DNA from 4 places in the Streptomyces sp. NPDC048696 genome. Region 4 is predicted to be linked to each of the others. Evidence: riboswitches for the same ligand, from Rfam matches in the RefSeq annotation. Region 4 holds a riboswitch; each other region holds the start of a gene.
What was found. A riboswitch is a leader RNA that binds a small molecule or an ion and turns the genes downstream of it on or off. The one in region 4 is predicted to bind cyclic di-AMP.
Positions count from the first base shown of each region.

Region 1: linked by a shared signal. The riboswitch ahead of ACGFRG_RS05165 (C40 family peptidase) and the one ahead of ACGFRG_RS35230 (M23 family metallopeptidase) in region 4 are both predicted to bind cyclic di-AMP.
Region 2: linked by a shared signal. The riboswitch ahead of ACGFRG_RS33160 (transglycosylase family protein) and the one ahead of ACGFRG_RS35230 (M23 family metallopeptidase) in region 4 are both predicted to bind cyclic di-AMP.
Region 3: linked by a shared signal. The riboswitch ahead of ACGFRG_RS18255 (LysM peptidoglycan-binding domain-containing protein) and the one ahead of ACGFRG_RS35230 (M23 family metallopeptidase) in region 4 are both predicted to bind cyclic di-AMP.

Region 1 covers NZ_JBICVJ010000002.1:465,375-467,564, reverse strand. Annotated here, with positions in the region: gene ACGFRG_RS05170 (ATP-binding protein) at 148-579, shown strand; gene ACGFRG_RS05165 (C40 family peptidase) at 678-1,151, opposite strand; cyclic di-AMP (ydaO/yuaA leader) riboswitch at 1,155-1,339, opposite strand; gene ACGFRG_RS05160 (hypothetical protein) at 1,659-1,964, opposite strand; gene ACGFRG_RS05155 (ATP-dependent Clp protease proteolytic subunit) at 1,970-2,190, opposite strand, start outside.
Region 2 covers NZ_JBICVJ010000023.1:53,326-55,515, reverse strand. Annotated here, with positions in the region: gene eno (phosphopyruvate hydratase) at 1-256, opposite strand, end outside; gene ACGFRG_RS33160 (transglycosylase family protein) at 640-1,329, opposite strand; cyclic di-AMP (ydaO/yuaA leader) riboswitch at 1,333-1,530, opposite strand; gene ACGFRG_RS33155 (transglycosylase family protein) at 1,790-2,190, opposite strand, start outside.
Region 3 covers NZ_JBICVJ010000008.1:31,831-34,020, forward strand. Annotated here, with positions in the region: gene ACGFRG_RS18250 (class I SAM-dependent methyltransferase) at 1-526, shown strand, start outside; cyclic di-AMP (ydaO/yuaA leader) riboswitch at 853-1,037, shown strand; gene ACGFRG_RS18255 (LysM peptidoglycan-binding domain-containing protein) at 1,042-1,860, shown strand; partial or broken gene ACGFRG_RS18260 (metal-sensing transcriptional repressor) at 1,979-2,077, shown strand.
Region 4 covers NZ_JBICVJ010000030.1:21,571-23,760, reverse strand. Annotated here, with positions in the region: gene ACGFRG_RS35235 (PP2C family protein-serine/threonine phosphatase) at 1-534, shown strand, start outside; cyclic di-AMP (ydaO/yuaA leader) riboswitch at 680-827, shown strand; gene ACGFRG_RS35230 (M23 family metallopeptidase) at 839-1,918, shown strand; gene ACGFRG_RS35225 (aldo/keto reductase) at 2,039-2,190, shown strand, end outside.

The DNA.
Region 1 (2,190 bases), on a different contig from region 4:
GATATATGCATATCCTGGTGGATCGGCGCATCCGGCGGCACGATGAGTGGCACTCTGGCGCGAAGCACATGTCCGGGCCGTCCTCGCGTTTGTCCGCTCGCTGCGAGTCAAGCAGACCGGCCCGGGTGGGAAAGGGACAGCGTCGCCATGGCAGACCACCAGGAATCAACCGTCACTCTGCCGAGCGATCCCGCCTCGGTCTCCGCCGCCCGTAAATATGTCGCCGGCGTACTCACCGAGTGGGGTCTCGCCTCGGACGGTGAAACCGCCGATACGATCCGCCTGATCGTCTCCGAACTCGCGACCAATGCCGTGCAGCACACTTTCGGCCAGTCGCCCACATTCACCGTGGACATGCGCCTTGAGTTCGACGAGCAGTTGCACATCGGGGTGACCGACAGCCATCCGCGCTGGCCGAAACGCCTTCCCGCCGCCGTCCAGCAGGACAACGGGCGGGGCATGGTGATCATTCGCTGGCTCGCCGCCGAGTGCGGGGGGCGTCTTTCGGTGACGCCGACGCCCGAGGGCGGCAAGACCGTCTGGATCGCTCTGCCGTGGACCGCACCGGTCCAGAGCTGAGCCGTCCGGAACCGAGCACCCGGCGCCGGGGCCGTCCGGCCGCCGGGCGGGGGCGGTGAGCGCGGGCGCCCGCGCTCACCGCCCCGTATGAGCCCGCGTCAGCGCACGCGGCCGTACCAGACGCTGTTGGACCAGATCTTCTCAAGCCGGACCACGGATCCGGTCTTGGGGGAGTGCCAGATCTTCCCCTCGCCGGCGTAGATCCCCACGTGGTAGACGTTCGAGCCGGAGTGGAAGAACACCAGGTCGCCCCGCTGGCGCGCGGACGACGAGACATGGCGTGTGCTGTTGTACTGCTGCTGCGAGGTGCGCGGCAGCTTCTTGCCCGCCTGCTTGTACGAGTAGACGGTGAGCCCCGAGCAGTCGAACCGGGACGGGCCGCTGGCTCCGTACTGGTAGGGCGATCCCTTCTTCGACGCGGCGACGTTGAGCGCCTTCGTCGCGAGTGTCGCGGCGCTCGCCTCACTCGTGGCGCCCGGCGCCAGCAAGGTGCCGCCCACGGCGGCCAGAGTGAGCGCGGAGACCGCACCGACACGTGTCAGCAGGGACGGGACGTGATTCTGCGCAGGCATGCGCGACCCTTCGTCAAACCGCCTGCGAAGGATGACCTGTCGGGTTCGGGCTGGCGAAGATGCCCGGCCGCTCGCGCGGCTTCACCCCAAGGGCCTCCCGGTCTCCCGGTGGGCCCGTACTGCTCGGGTCCTCCACTCCTGCCGATCCACTCAGTCGACCAGTCATCCGGGTACGGCGGCAGGACTCGGCGTCCGCCCGGACCGCCCCGCCGCGGTGGCGGGGGCTTGTCGTCGGAAGGGATCTTGACCCACGAAGTGCCGGATTTCCGAGCCGAAACGACGTTTTGTGAGGCTCCTCACGACTGACCCGTTCGGGTGGACGCGGATGTTTTGAAGCCTTCGGCAGGGGGTCCGACCAGCCCCGCACCAGCGTCGGAATGGCAGGTTCCGCCAAGTGTCTGCCCATATGGCGCAAGGGAACTGATACGTCGTTCGGACCATCGGATGGTGCGAACGGGGGACGCCGACTCGTACCAACGAAGGTGCCGTCCGGGCGCCCCTGGGACGTCAACCCGTGGTGGGGGGCGGCACCGTGACGCGACCCGATCGCCGCTCCCCGTCGAGCACCCGCAGGGCCCGCGCCAGCGTCTCGGAGTGCAACTGACTCTCGCCCCGCAGATGCATCGTCGTCAGTGCGTCCCGCAGCGCCACCGCCCGCCCCACGAGCGCCTGTGCGGCCCGCAGTGCGCCATAGGTGTCCGCGTGCCGGGCCGGGTTGATCCGGCCCAACTGGTCCAGGGCGTCGAGATACGCGTCGATGAACTCGCCCTCCGCGCGCGTGAGCGCGGGCAGCGGCGGCAGTTCGGGCACCACGCGCGCTACCTCCCCAGTTCCGTACGGGAGTTCTTGCGGCTGGGCACGACGTGGTCCACCAGTCCGTACTCGGCGGCGCCCCGGGCGTCCAGGATGGTGTCCCGCTCGATGTCGGCGCTCACCTGCTCGACGGACCGGCCGGTGTGCCTGGCCAGCAGCTCGGTCAACATCGCGCGCCCGCGCTGGAGTTCGGCCGCGTAGATCTCCAGGTCGGAGGGCTGGCCCC
Region 2 (2,190 bases), on a different contig from region 4:
CGTCGTAGCCGACGAGCTCCGGGCCGATCTGCTCGATCACGGCGAGGACGGCCTTCTCGACGCCCTTGCCCTGGTAACGGTTGGGGTCACCGTCACGCAGTTCGATGGCCTCGAAGGCACCGGTGGAGGCACCCGAGGGGACGGCGGCACGGCCGGTGCTGCCGTCGTCGAGGCCGACCTCGACCTCGACCGTGGGGTTGCCTCGGGAGTCCAGGATTTCCCGGGCTACGACGACGTCGATGGACGGCACGAGCATCTCCTTCTGGGATGTGACGCGAATACGACCGGGCCGCGTGGTCCGGCACCCCTGAGCCTAGCCGCCTCCCGGCCATCGGCCAGCCGACCGACCGGCCCGTGGGACGAAACGGGGGGCGAAATGTTTCTGAACGGAACAAAGCCCCGCCCCCGCGCGACGGGGGATGCGCGCGGGGGCGGGGTTTTGTGCGGGGCTCGCCCCGCAGCCCCGGTTCAGCTTTCAGCTGAGCGGGTTCGCTGCACCTTCGGTGCGGGGCGGTTCGCTGCGCGTTCGGTGCGGGTCCGTTGTGGCTGGTCGCGCCCACGCGGCGGAGCCGCACAATGTCACAGCCCCGCGCCCCTTGGTGGGCCCTTCGGGCCCTCCCCAGGGGCGCGGGCGACCGCTTACGCCAGGTGCAGCTGCTGGCCCGGGTAGATCAGGTTCGCGTCCTTGACGACGTCCTTGTTCAGCTCGAACAGCTTCTGCCAGCCGCCCTTGACGCCGTGCGCGGCGGCGATGGAGCCGAGGGTGTCGCCGGACTTCACCTTGTACTCGCCGTCGCCGGTCTGGACCGGCGCCGGGCGGGACTCGCCGCGGGAGGCGGGGGCCGACTCGCGCTGCGGGGCCGGGGCGGCCTTGGGCGCGGCCTTCTTCGGCGCGGCCGGCTTCGAGGACGAGGAGGAGTGCGAGCCCGAGGTGTCGACGTTCGGGGACGCGCCGCCGGACGTCAGGTTGCCCGCGCCCGCGCAGGACCAGGCACCCGGGCCCTGCATCGCGAGCAGCTTCTCGGCGGTGGCTATCTGCTGGCCCTTGGTGGCCAGGTCGGCGCGCGAGGCGTACTGGGTGCCGCCGGCGGCCGCCCAGGACGACTGCGAGAACTGCAGGCCGCCGTAGTAGCCGTTGCCGGTGTTGGTGGACCAGTTGCCGCCGGACTCGCACTGGGCGACCGCGTCCCAGGTGGCGACGGAGGCGGCGGAGGCCGAGCCGGTCGCCATCAGCGGGGCGGCGACGGCGGCGCCGGTGACACCGGCGAGCGTGGCGATACGGGTGGCCTTGCTGGGGCGGCGGTGCTTGCCCTTGCCGGAAAGCAGCATGGAGTGTCTCCTCACCGACGCCTGCGAGGTGAGCTGTCGGGTTCGGGCGTGAGCTGCCCGGCCGCGCGTACTGGCGCGCGGCTTCACCCCAAGCCGGTCCGTGGCCGTCTCGTACGTCGCGCCGTCTGGCGTACGTCCCTCAACGGCCGGGCCCGGCACTTACCTTGGGTCCCCCGCTCCTGCCTACGGCGCGTCAAGCGTCGGCTGTTCCCGGCGACCGACGGCAGGATTCGGCGTTTTCGGTCGCAGGGGCTCGTGGTGACGAGCGCTCCGACCGTAAACACACCAACCCCTGATGTTCAAAGGGGCACATCGGGGAGAAAACGCCCGTAGCGATCCTCCCGTAACCACTGTTTCCGCAGGTCGGGGGCGTCCCGCACGTACCGGACGTACGGGACACGCCAGTTGACGGAAAGAGACTCATGTCTCACTTGCGCAGAAGTGGACATACGCCCCTGAACTACCCGTGGGTGATGGCCGGGTTGTCCGGCTTTGCCAGGTTCAGGTCAAGGCTCTGGCCGGGCAGGATGAGGTCCGGGTCGGAGCCGATCGTCTTCTCGTTCGCCTTGTAGAGCGCCGACCAGCCGCCCTCGACCTTGTGCGAGCGCGAGATGTCCCACAGGTTGTCGCCGGGGCGGACGGTGTAGTCGCCGTTCGCGGCCGTGGCGTCGCCCGCCGTACGTGAGTCGACGTCACCTCGCGAGGCGCGGGGCTGCGATGCGTGGGTGTCGTCGGTGCCGCCCGGGCCGGCGGTCGCGGGCGCGCCGGTCTCGGCCGGGTCGGGGGTGCCGCGGTGCTTGCCGCCGGAGGACGTGCTGGGCGCCGGGGCCGTCTTGTCGGGCGCCGACGGCGTCGAGCCCG
Region 3 (2,190 bases), on a different contig from region 4:
GTGCGGGACCGGCAGCCTGGCCCTGTACCTGGCGCGCCAGGACCTCGACGTGGTCGCGCTCGACTTCTCGCCGACGGCCGTCGAGTCGGGCCGCCGCAAGGCGGCCGACCAGGGCGTGAGCGTCGAGTTCGGCGTGGCGGACCTGTCGGCCGTGGACGGTTACGAGGCCGAGTTCGACACGATGCTGGACTGCGCCCTGCTGCACGCGCTGGAGGAGCCGGAGCGCGGGCGCTACATCCGTGAGCTCTACCGGATGGCGCGGCCGGGCGGCGTCGCGCACATCCTCACGTTCTCCGAGCGGGTCCCCGACTTCGTCGAGGTCGTCAAGGGCATCGGCCCCCACCGGGCCACCAAGGACGAGCTGTACGGCGAGTTCACGGCGGCGGGCTGGGAGGTGCAGTCGATCGAGCCGGGCACCATCGTCGGGCAGATCGCGGTCACGGAGATGGCCTCCGAGCTGGGCGCCGAGGTCACCACCCGGATCGACCTGCCCTCCTGGCTGCTGAAGGCCCGGCGCCCGCTGTAGCCGCAGAATGTCCGAAATGATCCCGCAAGGACATTTTCTTGCTTATTTCGCCAATGGTGCCGGTGTAGGTGATTGCGTAAATTAGGCGTCATTTACGCATCGGCGGCCGGAATGGCAAATGTGGCCCGGCGGAGTGAAGTGGGTCACGTGGTCGGTCGCAGCCCCAAGGGCTGCGGCCGACCAATGTCCGTTATGGCAAAGCGAGTTGAGGATTTCGGCCGACCGCGTGCCGGGTTCCCGTCTTCCGGTGGATCTTTCTCTGATATGGCGCGGTGAATTCGGTCCTTGTTTCGCCCGGGCCTATTCGCTTACGGTCACGGCTAAATCCGGATGGACCGCCGAATCCTGCCGCCGTCCGGAACCTCCCACACACACGAATGGCAGGAGCGGGGGACCCAGGTAAGCCGCCGATCCGGATTCCGGAACGGCTCGGGGTGCAGCCGCGTGCGCCGCGGCCGGGCAACTCCTGCCCGAACCCGACAGCTCACCTCGCAGGCGAAGGAGAGGAATTCGCCATGGCCGCAAAGGGTAAGCACCGCCGACCCAAGTCCAACTCCCTTACCCGTGGCCTCGCCGCCGCAGGTACGGGGGGCGCCGCGCTCGTCATTCCGGTGATGGGTGCGACCACCGCCGGTGCCGCACCCGCCGTCGCGCACTCCGCGACCACGGCCAGGGCGACGGTCGTCGCGGCCGCCAAGCCGACCGTGAAGACCGCCGTGAACACCGCCCCCACCAGCTACGCGGTCGTCGCCGGTGACTCGCTCGCCAAGATCGCCCACGACCTCGACGTGACCGGCGGCTGGCAGGCGCTCTACCAGGACAACCGGCAGGCCATCGGCGCCGACCCGACCATGATCCACCCCGGTCTGACACTGACGCTCGGCAAGCAGGCGAAGGCCCAGACGTCGGCCACCACCGCCGACCGTACGGCCACCACCGCCCGCGCCGACCGCTCCGCGCGCTCGACCACCCTCACCCAGGCCACGCCCGCCGTCGCCAAGACGACCACGTACGCGAACAACCTCGACGGATGGATCCGGCAGTCGCTGGACATCATGGCCCAGCACGGTATTCCCGGCAGCTATGACGGCATCTACCGCAACGTCATGCGGGAGTCCTCGGGCAACCCGCTGGCCATCAACAACTGGGACTCCAACGCCGCCGCCGGAATCCCCTCCAAGGGCCTGCTCCAGGTCATCGACCCCACGTTCCAGGCGTACCACGTGTCCGGCACCTCGACGGACAGCTACGACCCCGTCGCCAACATCACCGCCGCGTGCAACTACGCGGCCAGGATGTACGGGTCGATCGACAACGTGAACGGCGCCTACTGACCGGATCCCCGGTCGAGGGCGTCGCCTTCCGCACCGCCACGGTCGCCTCGGCGCCCGGTCCGGCGATACCCCCGGGGGTACGCTGGCCCGGACGTGCAGCGAGGAGGGACCCACGCCCATGGCCAGGACCGTCGACGAGGAAGCCACCGCCGCCGTACTGAACCGGCTGCGCCGTGCCCAGGGCCAGCTGGCCGGTGTCATCGCGATGACCGAGGCCGAACTCGAACGCCTCTTCCTCGCCCTCGCCTGACGGGTGAGTGCGGCGGGCAGCCCGCCGCACTCACCCGCGCGATCCACTTCGGCAAAGCCCCGGTGACGGGTCGGTTACGG
Region 4 (2,190 bases):
CTCGAAGGCGTGGCCGGGCGGCTGGAGCGGGCGCTGGCCCGGGAGGGCGTCCGGCGTGACGCCCTGGACGCCTTCGAGGGCTTCACCACGGCCGTGCTCGCCGAGATCCCGCCGGGCCGCGCGTGCGTACGCCTGGTGAACCGGGGGCACCCCGAGCCGCTGCTCCTGCACGCGGACGGCGCCCTCGACGCGCTCGCCCCCGCCGACCCCGCGCTGCCGCTGGGGATGGCGGAGCTCGGGGTGTGGCCGGACCGGGTGGACACGTATCCGTTCCCGCCCGGCGCGACGCTGCTGCTGTACACCGACGGCCTCTCCGAGGCGCGCGCGTTCGAGGCCCCGGGCGACTTCTACGACCCGCGCGAGCGGCTGCGCCACCGGATCTTCCCCGGGCCGGACGAGCTCCTGGACGCGCTCGTCGACGACGTGCGCAGACATACGGGCGGGGGCGCGAGCGACGACATGGCGCTGCTCGCGGTGAGCAGACCGGGCGTGCGCCAGCCCGAGCGGCGCCGGACGATGCCGGTGGTGCCGTAGCCCTTGGTAGCCGAACGGCCCCGCTGCGCACGCTGTTTGACGCGCTGTCATTAAGGATCAACGGGAACAGCTTGGAAACAGGTCCCGGTGTCTATTAACGTTCGATAACGCAGCGCGGTCGTCCCAGCCGTCGCCAAGGCGGCACCGTGCGCACGCGCCGAATCCCGCAAGGGAACCGGGGAACCACCAACTTGGGGTGAATCGGGCACCTTCGCGCCTTTCTGAGGTGCCCGTAGGAGACCTTCCTGCTCCGAACCCGTCAGCTAACCCGGTAGGCGAGAAGGAAGGAAAGGAGTGCGCCCCCGTGGCGTCCAACGAGCCTGCCCTCGGCACCCCGCCGGTTTCCCCCGTCTCCCTGTACGGGGCCGCGCCCAGTGACACCGAGGTGTGGGAGGAGTGGAACCCCACGGAGGAGTCCCTGCCCTCCGTGCGCGGCCGGCACCGCGTCGCCAAGCAGCGCGGCGGGCTCGCCCGCAGCTCCACCGTCCTCGGCGTCGGCGTCATCGCGGCCGTCGGCGCGGGCGGCATGGCCAGCGCGCAGACCAAGCCGCCGGTCTCCATATCCCTGCCCGACTCGGTCGCCGACAAACTCCCGGACGTCAAGTCCCTGCCGGGCGTGGGCACGTTGATATCGGACATCGCGGGCGACGACACCCCGGACACGTCCCCGTCCGCCGAGGCCGACAGGGCCGTGGCGAGCGCCCCCCTCACCATGGCGGGCGTCTCCAGCGCCGAGGCCGAGAAGGGCGCCACCGGCGCGGGCGAGGCCCTGCGCGCCCGGATCCTGCAGCAGGCCGAACAGCAGCAGAACAACGCCGAGGCCGAGGCCAAGGCGAGTGCCGAGAAGGCGGCGGCGGACAAGGCCGCGGCCGAGGCGAAGGCCGCGCAGACCGTCGCGCAGCAGAAGGCGGAGGCCGAGAAGAAGGCCGCCGAAGAAGCCGCCGCGAAGAAGGCGGAGGAGGAGCGGCTGGCCGAGCTCGCCAAGAGCTACTCGCTGCCGGTCGCCTCGTACACGATCACCTCGACGTTCGGCGAGGCCGGTTCGATGTGGGCCTCCGGCCACCACACGGGCCTCGACTTCGCCGCCCCGACCGGCACGCCGCTGAAGGCGATCCACGGCGGCACGGTCAAGTCGGCGGGCTGGTCAGGCTCGTACGGCTACCGCACGGTCATCGAGCTGGAGGACGGCTCCGAGCTCTGGTTCTGCCACCAGTCCTCGATCGCGGTCAGCGCGGGCCAGCAGGTCACCACCGGCGAGACGATCGGCCGCGTCGGCGCCACCGGCAACGTCACGGGTCCGCATCTGCACCTGGAGGTGCACACGCCGGACGGCACGGGCATCGACCCGATGGCGTGGCTCCAGTCGAAGGGGCTCAACCCGTAGGTCGTACGCGGGTCGTACGGGGGGGCGGCCGGGGCGTGGTCCCCGGCCGCGGTTCCCGCCGCGGCCCAGTCGGGCCCCCGCATCCGGAATAGCCCTGCCCCACAACGCCGTTGCCCCCGTATGACCTCTCTGCGCCCGCTCGGTTCCTCCGACCTCTCCGTCTTCCCGCTCGCCCTCGGCGGCAACGTCTTCGGCTGGACCGCCGACGAGGCGGCGTCGTTCGCCGTGCTCGACGCGTACGCCGCCGCCGGTGGCAACTTCGTGGACACGGC